DNA from 3 places in the Brevibacillus sp. HB2.2 genome. Region 1 is predicted to be linked to each of the others. Evidence: riboswitches for the same ligand, from Rfam matches in the RefSeq annotation. Region 1 holds a riboswitch; each other region holds the start of a gene.
The links. A riboswitch is a leader RNA that binds a small molecule or an ion and turns the genes downstream of it on or off. The one in region 1 is predicted to bind cyclic di-GMP.
Positions count from the first base shown of each region.

Region 2: linked by a shared signal. The riboswitch ahead of ggt (gamma-glutamyltransferase) and the one ahead of HP401_RS32425 (GNAT family N-acetyltransferase) in region 1 are both predicted to bind cyclic di-GMP.
Region 3: linked by a shared signal. The riboswitch ahead of yfmT (benzaldehyde dehydrogenase) and the one ahead of HP401_RS32425 (GNAT family N-acetyltransferase) in region 1 are both predicted to bind cyclic di-GMP.

Region 1 covers NZ_JABSUV010000032.1:54,136-57,348, reverse strand. The annotation lists gene HP401_RS32430 (methyl-accepting chemotaxis protein) at 1-1,145, opposite strand, end outside; gene HP401_RS32425 (GNAT family N-acetyltransferase) at 1,147-1,701, opposite strand; cyclic di-GMP riboswitch class I at 1,893-1,976, opposite strand; gene HP401_RS32420 (hypothetical protein) at 2,388-2,573, shown strand; gene HP401_RS32415 (amino acid ABC transporter substrate-binding protein) at 2,812-3,213, shown strand, end outside.
Region 2 covers NZ_JABSUV010000007.1:131,777-134,989, forward strand. The annotation lists gene HP401_RS07105 (glutamine--tRNA ligase/YqeY domain fusion protein) at 1-73, opposite strand, end outside; gene HP401_RS07110 (SET domain-containing protein) at 153-770, opposite strand; cyclic di-GMP riboswitch class I at 1,011-1,099, shown strand; gene ggt (gamma-glutamyltransferase) at 1,281-2,999, shown strand; gene HP401_RS07120 (methyl-accepting chemotaxis protein) at 3,080-3,213, shown strand, end outside.
Region 3 covers NZ_JABSUV010000029.1:26,596-29,808, forward strand. The annotation lists gene HP401_RS20180 (methyl-accepting chemotaxis protein) at 1-339, opposite strand, end outside; gene yfmT (benzaldehyde dehydrogenase) at 370-1,827, opposite strand; cyclic di-GMP riboswitch class I at 1,914-1,999, opposite strand; gene HP401_RS20190 (methyl-accepting chemotaxis protein) at 2,175-3,110, opposite strand; gene HP401_RS20195 (hypothetical protein) at 3,135-3,213, opposite strand, start outside.

The DNA.
Region 1 (3,213 bases):
AGCTTCATTTTTTCACGAATGGTCATGAGCAAGCTCGAGATCGACTCGGAGGATAGCTTGGAGGATTCAGCGAGCTTGCGTACTTCATCTGCTACGACAGCAAATCCTCGGCCGTGTTCACCTGCCCGAGACGCTTCAATCGTGGCATTGAGTGCCAACAGGTTGGTTTGTGCAGAAATATCGGAAATGGTTTGAATGATTTTCCCAATCGATTCGGTTTCTTTATTGAGCTCTTGAATCAGCTGGTTCGTACCTTGGATGTCCGTGATGAATCGTTCAAAGTCATTGCCGATGTTGCCAATGCGTTTTCCACTCTCGCTAGTGGCTTCTTTGGTCGATTCTACGTACTCATGCATCTCTGTAACAGAGCGGGTCATGTCCTCAACTTGCAGATTCGTCGAGCTCATTTCCCGACGCAGCTCGTCCGTATTGCTAGTCTGGACCGTAAAGGACTCCATAATGTCTTGCAGGGAAGCAACGGTTTCGACAGCGCGAACATTTACACCATCTGTTACCTTGTTCAAATTCTCTTGATAGTCTTGCATAGAGGTGAGAGACTCGTTGATCTGATCGAGAACACGTTGCAACGATTCCTTCGAGGCAATCGCTTCTTGCTTTTGTTGCTCACTTTCCTCTTGCAGTTTGTTATTGAATACAGCATGCATCATGCTCGTGATAGAGACGAAGCAGAAGGTGAGCAGGAAGTACATCAGGTCAAGATTGCTTGTCGAATGGAAAATCAATTCTCTCTGTGTCAGGAAGTAGTAAGAGACAATGCCTAATGTCGATACAATGGTCAAAATATTGATGAGTCGGTCTTGATAAATCCCCATGACGGCTACAAAGAACATAATGGTCATGATATTGATCATATGCGGGTCCAGTCCAACTACAATGAACATGAAGATCCCGATTACGACTAAGTTGAAGAACTTCATGAAGGGCGCTGCTTTTTCACGGAAGCTCGGGCGATTGGAGATGTAAGTAAAAGGTGCCAGTACGCCATACAAAATACCCAGTATTGTGAAAACGAATGTGTACGAGACGCCTAGAAAGAGGTTTAAGACCTGAACAACCGTAATAATACTTGCGAATACGATTACGACCCAATTGTTTCTTCTTCTCAATAGATCAATGTTATCCATGTTACCCACCTACCTCGACTTTTACTTGATTGGACGACGACGAATTGTACCAGGAATATTTCGGATCGTGCTTATTGTCATAGACATCTTTTAGATGAAAGAGGGTCGGAATGGCATCGGCCCCTTTGTAAAAGACGATATCTTTGGTCTGAGTCGCCTTTACTTGATACTTCGTGTTAATAAATTTAAAAAAAGTTGGATCTGCTACCCCGATTGCGTGGGTATAGCCATGCTTTTCAGCGTAATCTATCATCAAGCAAATTCCTTTTTGCCCTAGTTGTCCACGGTATTTCGGCAAAACAGCAAGACTGTCTACCTCCATTACTTTCATATCTTCTGTAACAACATCCTGAAATAGTGATTTCATATAAGCACTTGATTTGGAAAAGGGCGTCATTTCAAATGTTCCACCTGCTTCACCATCATCGGCAAGTAGGAGGAATTGTGCGGAGCCTTCTTTCGCGTACTCCATCTCGAAGCCCATGCTTGTCCATACTGTTTCTTTGATTTCATGAAATTTAGCTAACTCTTGTACGGTTTCTACTTGTTTGTACATAACTTCTCCACTCCATCGTTTTCTGATTACCGTGTTGTGTATGTTTGACGTCCCAAAAGTTATGTTTTTCCATTCTGTTGCAAAAATGAGAGTGCTTTCATCCCCCTTTCAAAAAACGAAACACAAAAAAAGGCCGTTCCATCGGAATGGAACAACCGAAGCTACCAACATCAAAAAAATTGTTCCAAGATGATGGCAACCCGGCTATCATGGTCAAAGACTGTAGACCCGTGGTTTTGCGTCGCCACCTTTCGATGACTTTGCCTTTTGCATTTATTAGCAAAACTTGTAAAAGTGTGTCGAATTTTGCTGGACATAATCATGCAAAATATAAGACAAAAGATATACTTTGTCAAGTTTTGGTAGGGTAAAGAAACTAATTGTTCATAAAGTATAGACGAACAAAAAACCATTTGTGATATCAACTAGTCCTTCATTCATAGGCGTTAGGTTAGGGTACGCAGAATGTCTTCCCCAGTGATATCGAATGTGAACTGCTGACCATCCATCCAAATTTACTTTATATAAACGTACTTTCCCCTGTTTGATGAAAGAGAAACCTTCTGAAAAAGTTTTTGGTGTTTGAATGCACGTAGCCGCTCAGGAGTTGAATGGAATACATATAAATCACCCGTAACAAAAATTTTCCAACCATCCGATAACTAGAAGGAATAGGAGGGGATATTATGAAGGAAGCAAAAGTGATTCAATTCTACTTTTCCGGAGGCGGTGAAACGATTAGCATCGAATCCACGGAACCGGAAGAGATCATTCAAATGGTCGCTAATCAAAACGACGGATGGCTCCAGTATGATGATGTTGTCATCAACGTGAGAAATGTTTCATATATCAAAGTGTGCAATCAGGCGTAAGGATAGGAAACGGGTGTATAGCTCCAACACAAAAAAGCTCTCCATTGAATGTGGAGGGCTTTTTCGTGATGGAGGTAGCCAGGCATTTTCCCCAATTATTTGGCGTATATTTCTAAGGTGCTTTTGTTTACTAAAGTATCGACTATTCCTTGCTAATGTGCTATCATGATACCTTGTTAACGTATTACCACTTTATCAGAGTAAAATATAGAGTAGGGAAACGAGGGGGATCATCACGATGAAGAAAATAGCATGGATGTCATTGTTGTTGGGTGCGGTGGTTTCGTTGGTAGTGGGCTGTTCCAGCGCAAAAACTGGCGCTGACGCGAATAAGTTGATTATCGGAATTGATGATAAGTTTGCACCGATGGGTTTCCGGGATGAGAAAAATGAGCTAGTCGGTTTTGATATTGATTATGCACGTGCAGCTGGCGAAAAAATGGGAAAACAAGTTGAGTTTCAAACAATCGACTGGAGTGCAAAAGAGTCTGAACTAAACAGTGGTCGTATTGACTTGATCTGGAATGGATATACGATTACAGATGAGAGAAAAGGGAAGGTTCTCTTTACCAAGCCTTATCTGAAAAACGCACAAGTAGTGGTCACGAAGGCAAATAGCAACTTGGCCAAGCTGTCAGAC
Region 2 (3,213 bases), on a different contig from region 1:
CCTCTTGCAAGTCATCAATCATGATATTGCGGATAAAATTGGATGCCGCTACCTTGTTTTCCAATGAAATCAACCTTTCACTTCACCTTTACATTCCATAATACTGATTCTCTTCCCAGAGTTCAACAAAATCGGGTCGTTGACCGACCCGCTCACGTCTCCCATTGCTGCCCCGTTTGCCATTGTGACCTGCAATACAGGTGAATAACAGAATCAATGGCTAAGCGCTGCTCCGTAATCCCACGAATCTTTTCGAGATGCTTCGAGGGAATCAGATGCAGCAAAGGCTGTTCAACATGATTGAACCGTTGGAATGCTTCCGCTGCAATCCGATCCCACTGCGGGTAATACCGAAGCAAATCATCGGGCATTACACGGGAGCGGTCCGTGTCGGACTCGGGCAAACACTCAAATGGTTCATCCAAATTTAACGTTCCATAATCATCAGTCAGCTCTTCGCCCGGAAAAATATCCCGTGCAGCCAATTCCATATCATACATGGTCGGCACACAATTCGCATGAAAGCTGTGGTTCACGTACCTTGCCTTATCCCAACAAAGAATGTACTTTCCGAACTGGTTCTTAAACGAATATTTTTGTACGTCCTGTTTTCGTAATGAGTCAAGTCTTTCCACAAATGCAGGGTCCAATACTTGGTCCAAATCATCCTGTGCCCATACAATCGTTCCTTTTGGGATAAACCTTGTCGCAAACACACCGTACCCGATCTCATCGTTGATATAGCGCAATTCTGTATCGGGATGCATCATGGTCTTTGTTTCACTCCTTGGCAAATGTGCCTTTTTATCATCATAAGCAGCTTTGCCCCAGGAGGTGTGTGAATATCTTTCGAAAAATACATAGAATTCCTAACTATTTTTCCGGATTAAAATATTTTTCTTATTTACCACAAATGGTAAATAGTCTATATTATTGGCAAACGGAGTTTTAGGAACATTTTCCCACAACGATTGAATCAGTATATGTGTCATTTTATGCTTCACCCATTGATATCGAAACGGCATACCCGGGGAAATCCGGCGACGCAAAGCTACAGGGGCTACCTCCGCAACAGCGGACACGCTTGCCAGCTACCGAAGTATTGATGTAGGACGCGACCAATGATCCTATATCATTGGTCTTTTTTTGCGCTCATAATGTCTATTTTTGTCTACTTTTGTATGTTTGTGTATTTTTAACTTTTAAAGGAGGTGAGGCAACAGCGGATAGCCGGTTTAATGAATCATTATTCTTTTCATCATGAAGGAGGTTTCATAGGAATGTCATTCTGGAAGAAACTCTCGACCGTCGCTCTGACTGCTGTCATCGGGGTATCAACATTCTCTGGAGCACAAGCTGCTAACCGTCCAACATCGATGTCACCGAACGCAATGGTGACGACTCCTCACTATCTGGCTACGGCTGCGGCCCTGAAAACATTGGAAGACGGTGGAAATGCAGTAGATGCTGCTATTACAGCCGCTTCCACCTTAGCTGTTGTCTATCCTCATTACACAACCATTGGCGGAGATAACTTCTGGCTCATCTACAATGCCAAAACAAAAGAGCTGAAGGCGCTGAACGGCAGTGGTCGCGCAGGCGAAAAGGCAACCATCGACTATTACAAAGGCAAAGGCTACGAAAAAATCCCGTCCCGCGGTTATGAATCAGCAAACACTGTCCCTGGTGTCGTCTCCGGCTGGTGGGAGGCGTACAACTACGCCCATAAAAGCATGGGCAACAATAAGCTTCAATGGAACAGACTGCTGGAGCCTGCCATTGGATACGCCGAGAACGGATATCCCGTCTCCCCCAACCAAGTATATTGGACAAAATACGCGACAGATCCAACTGACAATGACTTGAAGAATCTTCAACGTTTTGATGGATTCCGCAAAACATTCCTGAAGCCCAACGGAGATCCTTATGCAGCAGGCGAAATTCTCAAACAAAAGGATCTTGCCAATACTTTGCGAATCATTGCGAAAAAAGGCGCTGACGGTTTTTATAAAGGTGAAGTTGCTAAAAAAATCGTAGCAGACATGAAAGCCAACGGCGGATTGCTCACGTTGAAAGATTTTGAGAAGCATACCTCCACTTGGGCAGATCCCATTACGGTAGACTACCGCGGTTACAAAGCGTATAACGTTCCGCCTAACTCCCAAGGCATGGCATCACTCTCTATTCTTAATGTTTTGAACAACTTTGACCTCAAGAGCATGGGTGAAGGAACACCCGATTACTACCACACGATTGTGGAAGCTACCAAACAGGCTTTTGCTGACCGCGACAAATGGCTGACTGACCCTGCCTTTGCGGATATCCCTGTGGATGAGCTGTTGTCCAAGCAGCACGGGAAAGATTTAGCTGCGCGCATTGATATGAAGCAAGCAGCCAAATCCGTAGAACCGCTTGATCCAAAAGGCGATACAACCTGGTTCGGGATCGTCGACAAAGATGGAAATGCCGTGTCCATCATTCAGAGTCACTACTTTGACTGGGGTTCTGGCATCGTAGCGAAAGATACGGGTGTCCTTTTGCAAAACCGCGGAAGCTATTTCTCCTTGGATTCCAAACACATCAATCACTTGGAACCAGGAAAACGCACCTTCCACACCATTAACCCAGCTATGCTCTTTAAAGGGGACAAGCCTTATCTTCTTTACGGAACACAAGGGGGAGAAGGACAGCCGCAAACGCAAGCCGCTCTCGTCACACGCATCGTCGACTTTGGTTTCAGCGTGCAAGACGCAATCGAAGCACCAAGATGGCTGCATGGACGCAACTGGGGATCTGCTTCCAACAATCTCAAGGTGGAAAGCCGCATCCCTCAAGAAGTCCTGGACGAGCTCATTAAACGTGGGCATCCAGTCGAAAAGCTTGAAGCAGCCTATACCGATGCGATGGGACAGTCCGGCGCAATCCTGATTGACCCGCAAACCAATGTAAAATTTGGCGGTGCAGACCCTCGCGGTGAAGGCGCAGCAATGGGCTATTAATATTTTGTCAGACTGCTGAGCTCATCTCAGCAGTCTGACTGTTTCTATTTCGCATTCACGGATTAGGAGTGGACAAACCTATGTTTTTGTTCAACAAACTCAGGAACAAAATGATTCTTTGGTTTCTCATCGTGGCTGTCATTCCACTTACTGCCGTTTCTTTGTTTATCACGAACAGCTTTTCATCCATTCTCATTGATAAACAAAAATCATC
Region 3 (3,213 bases), on a different contig from region 1:
GATAACTTTTCCCGTGTGATCATGCAAGGGGATCGCCCGTGCGACGAGAGGAAAACCAAATAATTCCTTGGGAACCATCATCGCCTGCTTGGTGTTTTTTTGAATCGCGTTGGTGATCACATCTCCCTCCTGGAGTGGATCACCAGACTTTACCTGCAGGGAAAATGTTTGGGCAGGCACATTGCGCAATAGCTTTTCCGTGTCGTAGACCCCAATGGTAATGTCATCGTTGAGCAAATCATTTAAATAGGGAGCAACCTTGATGAAAGCCTCGAGAAGTTCTGCATTTTTCCCCTTTTCGGAGGCTTCTGTTTCGTTCCATCCTTCGTATCCGTTCATGACCCTCTTCACCTCTATCTTTTGCTAGCATTAGTACGGAAATTGACGCTTCTTGTGCTGAACCGAAATCCATTTTAGCGTAGTAAACTCTTCTAGGCTCCATTGACCATTCAAGCGTCCCAATCCGGAATGCTTTTCACCGCCGAACGCCACAATTGGTTCGTCATTGATCGTTCCATCGTTGATATGAATCATGCCGGTCTCAATGCGCTTGGCCATCTGGGCACCTCTCTCCAGATCGCGGGTATGAATCGCCCCGGACAATCCAAATGGTGTCTCGTTCGCCATACGAATTGCTTCTTCCTCGGAAGCAAACGACATGATGCAAACAGCCGGACCAAACAGCTCTTTCGATGCAATGGACATGTCTGTGGTCACACCTGTCAAAACAATCGGCTCGACCACGTTTCCTTTTACTTCCCCTTTCAGTGCAGGAACGGCTCCTTCGCGTATCGCCTCATCGATCGTTGCCATCAGGTTGGCGACTTGCCGTTGATTGATGAGTGGACCGATTACCGTGTCTGGATCATTTGGGTCGCCTACCTTGAGACCAGATACTTTTTCCACATACAGACCGAGGAATTTATCGTATACATCTTGGTGAACCAGAACCCGGTTAGCCGACATGCAAATCTGACCTTGGTGGGTAAAGCGGCTGAATACCGCTGCATTGACGGCATACTGGAGATCCGCATCCTCCAAAACAATCAGGGCACTATTGCCGCCTAGCTCCAAAATCGCCTTCTTGAAATGCTTCGCTGCCACTTGCGCGATATGGCTTCCTACTTGGCTAGAGCCTGTAAACGAAAGGATGCGCGGAATCGGGTGGGAGACAAACCCATCGCCAATTTCAGCAATATCCGTTACAACGACGTTGATCAAGCCTTTGGGCAGACCTACTTCTTCAAAAATTTTCGCGATGAGAGTCCCTCCCGTGATTGGCGTGTGTTCATGCGGTTTGAGGACGACACCGTTGCCCGCGCCAAGAGCTGGAGCTACGGACTTCATCGACAGATAGAACGGGAAGTTGAACGGACTGATGACGCCGACAACTCCTGCGGGAATCCGATACAAGCGATTTTCCTTTCCGTCTACGGGAGAAGGGAGAATTTTTCCTTCCATGCGCACCGGGAACGTAGCCGCCTCGCGAATAATATCCTTCACAAGCCCGATCTCAAAAAATGCCTTCAGTCGGGTTCCACCTAGTTCACGAATGATGATCTGAATGATTTCTTCTTCATGCTCTTCGATATAGCGAACAGCACGCTCCAACATTCGGGATTTGGTATAGGCATTCACTTCATCCCACTCTTTTTTCGCGTTGGCTGCCGCCTTGTAAGCCGCGTCGATATCCTCCAGATTTGCCATTTTGAATTCTGCGATGACTTCCCCGTTGTAAGGGTTGATATCTTGCAATGTCTTCGCGCCAAGTCCGTCGCGCCACTCCCCATTGATGTACTGCTTGTCCAGTGTTTGAAGGATTGACATGCTACAACCACTCCCCTTTTGAAAAATAAATAGGCCCCTTTCGCATGAAAGGAGCCGTCATACTAAAACAGCAAAATACACTGCTCGTTGGCAACCCGGCTGCCATCGTAACGTGTACATTAGGCCCGTGGCTTTGCGTCCCCACTTTTCAATGGGTTTGCCCATTCATAGCGAATGCTGATAAGATTTTGTCGAAAAAAGGAAAGATATGGAGAAACCTACTTTGATTATAGTACTCCATTTCGAATAGTCAAACGTAAACATGTAAATATTTCGTGAAAGGAAAGAACAAATATCAAAAAGTCCGCATCGCTTGGATACGGACTTCTAATTTTTCTTCCTCATGATCACAATAACTTTTTGACATCCTTTACGCTCGTCGCGAGCATTTGCTCTACCGCGTTGGCGTCTCTTACGTGCTTGGTGATGCCTTCATTCAGCTCGTCCAGTAAGCCCTTTGCCTCACGTACCTGCTGGGACACATCGTCAGCAAAACGCTTTTGATGCGCGATGATTTCCATCACACCCGCCACTTCGCCGTTCAGTACCTGGAAAGCGTTCGCGATCTGATCCGTCTTCTGTGCAGCATCCTTGCTGATGGAAAGTCCATTTTTAATCGCACTGCTGCTTTTTTCACTGTTGGACAATGCTTCCTTGATTTCTTCTTGAATCTTGCCGATCAATTCCGCAATCGTCTTGGTCGAGTTCGCTGTCATCTCTGCCAGCTTCCGTACTTCATCCGCTACGACAGCAAAGCCTCGGCCTTGTTCCCCCGCACGTGCAGCTTCTATCGCTGCATTCAGAGCGAGAAGGTTAGTCTGATTCGTAATGTCACTGATTACCTTGACAATACTCGTAATTTCCGAAGAACGCTCTTCCAAGCGGCTCATGGACTTGGACGTATGAACCGATTCTTTGTCGAGCAGGCTCATGACTTCCACAACGTCCGTCATAGCCTTCTTGCCTTCATCTGCACGCGCTACCGATTGTTTACAGATGTCTGTCAGGCGCTCCCCTCGAACCGACAACTGGCTCGCAGATTCATCATCCCGCTCATTAATGGCCTGGATATTCTCTACGGCACGCTTCATTCTCGTCACCAATCGCACCATTTGATCGGAATCGGCGTTCATCGCTTGGTCCGAAGCGAGGATTGCACCCATCTGTTCGTAAAGACCGCGAAGCTCATGTTTCCATGCGTCTTGCTGTCCTGCCATTGTGGTTGTGGCTGTCGTCGCTGCTGTCTCTTTTTCTGCCAGGCCTTTGTCTTTTTTCCAAAACATCCGCTTCCCTCTCCTTTGTACCCATCAATTGTCACCTCGGCGGCTATATACGCGGGACTCGATTATTCCCGGATGTTGTTTCGCCAAGCTCAGCAAGTTTTCC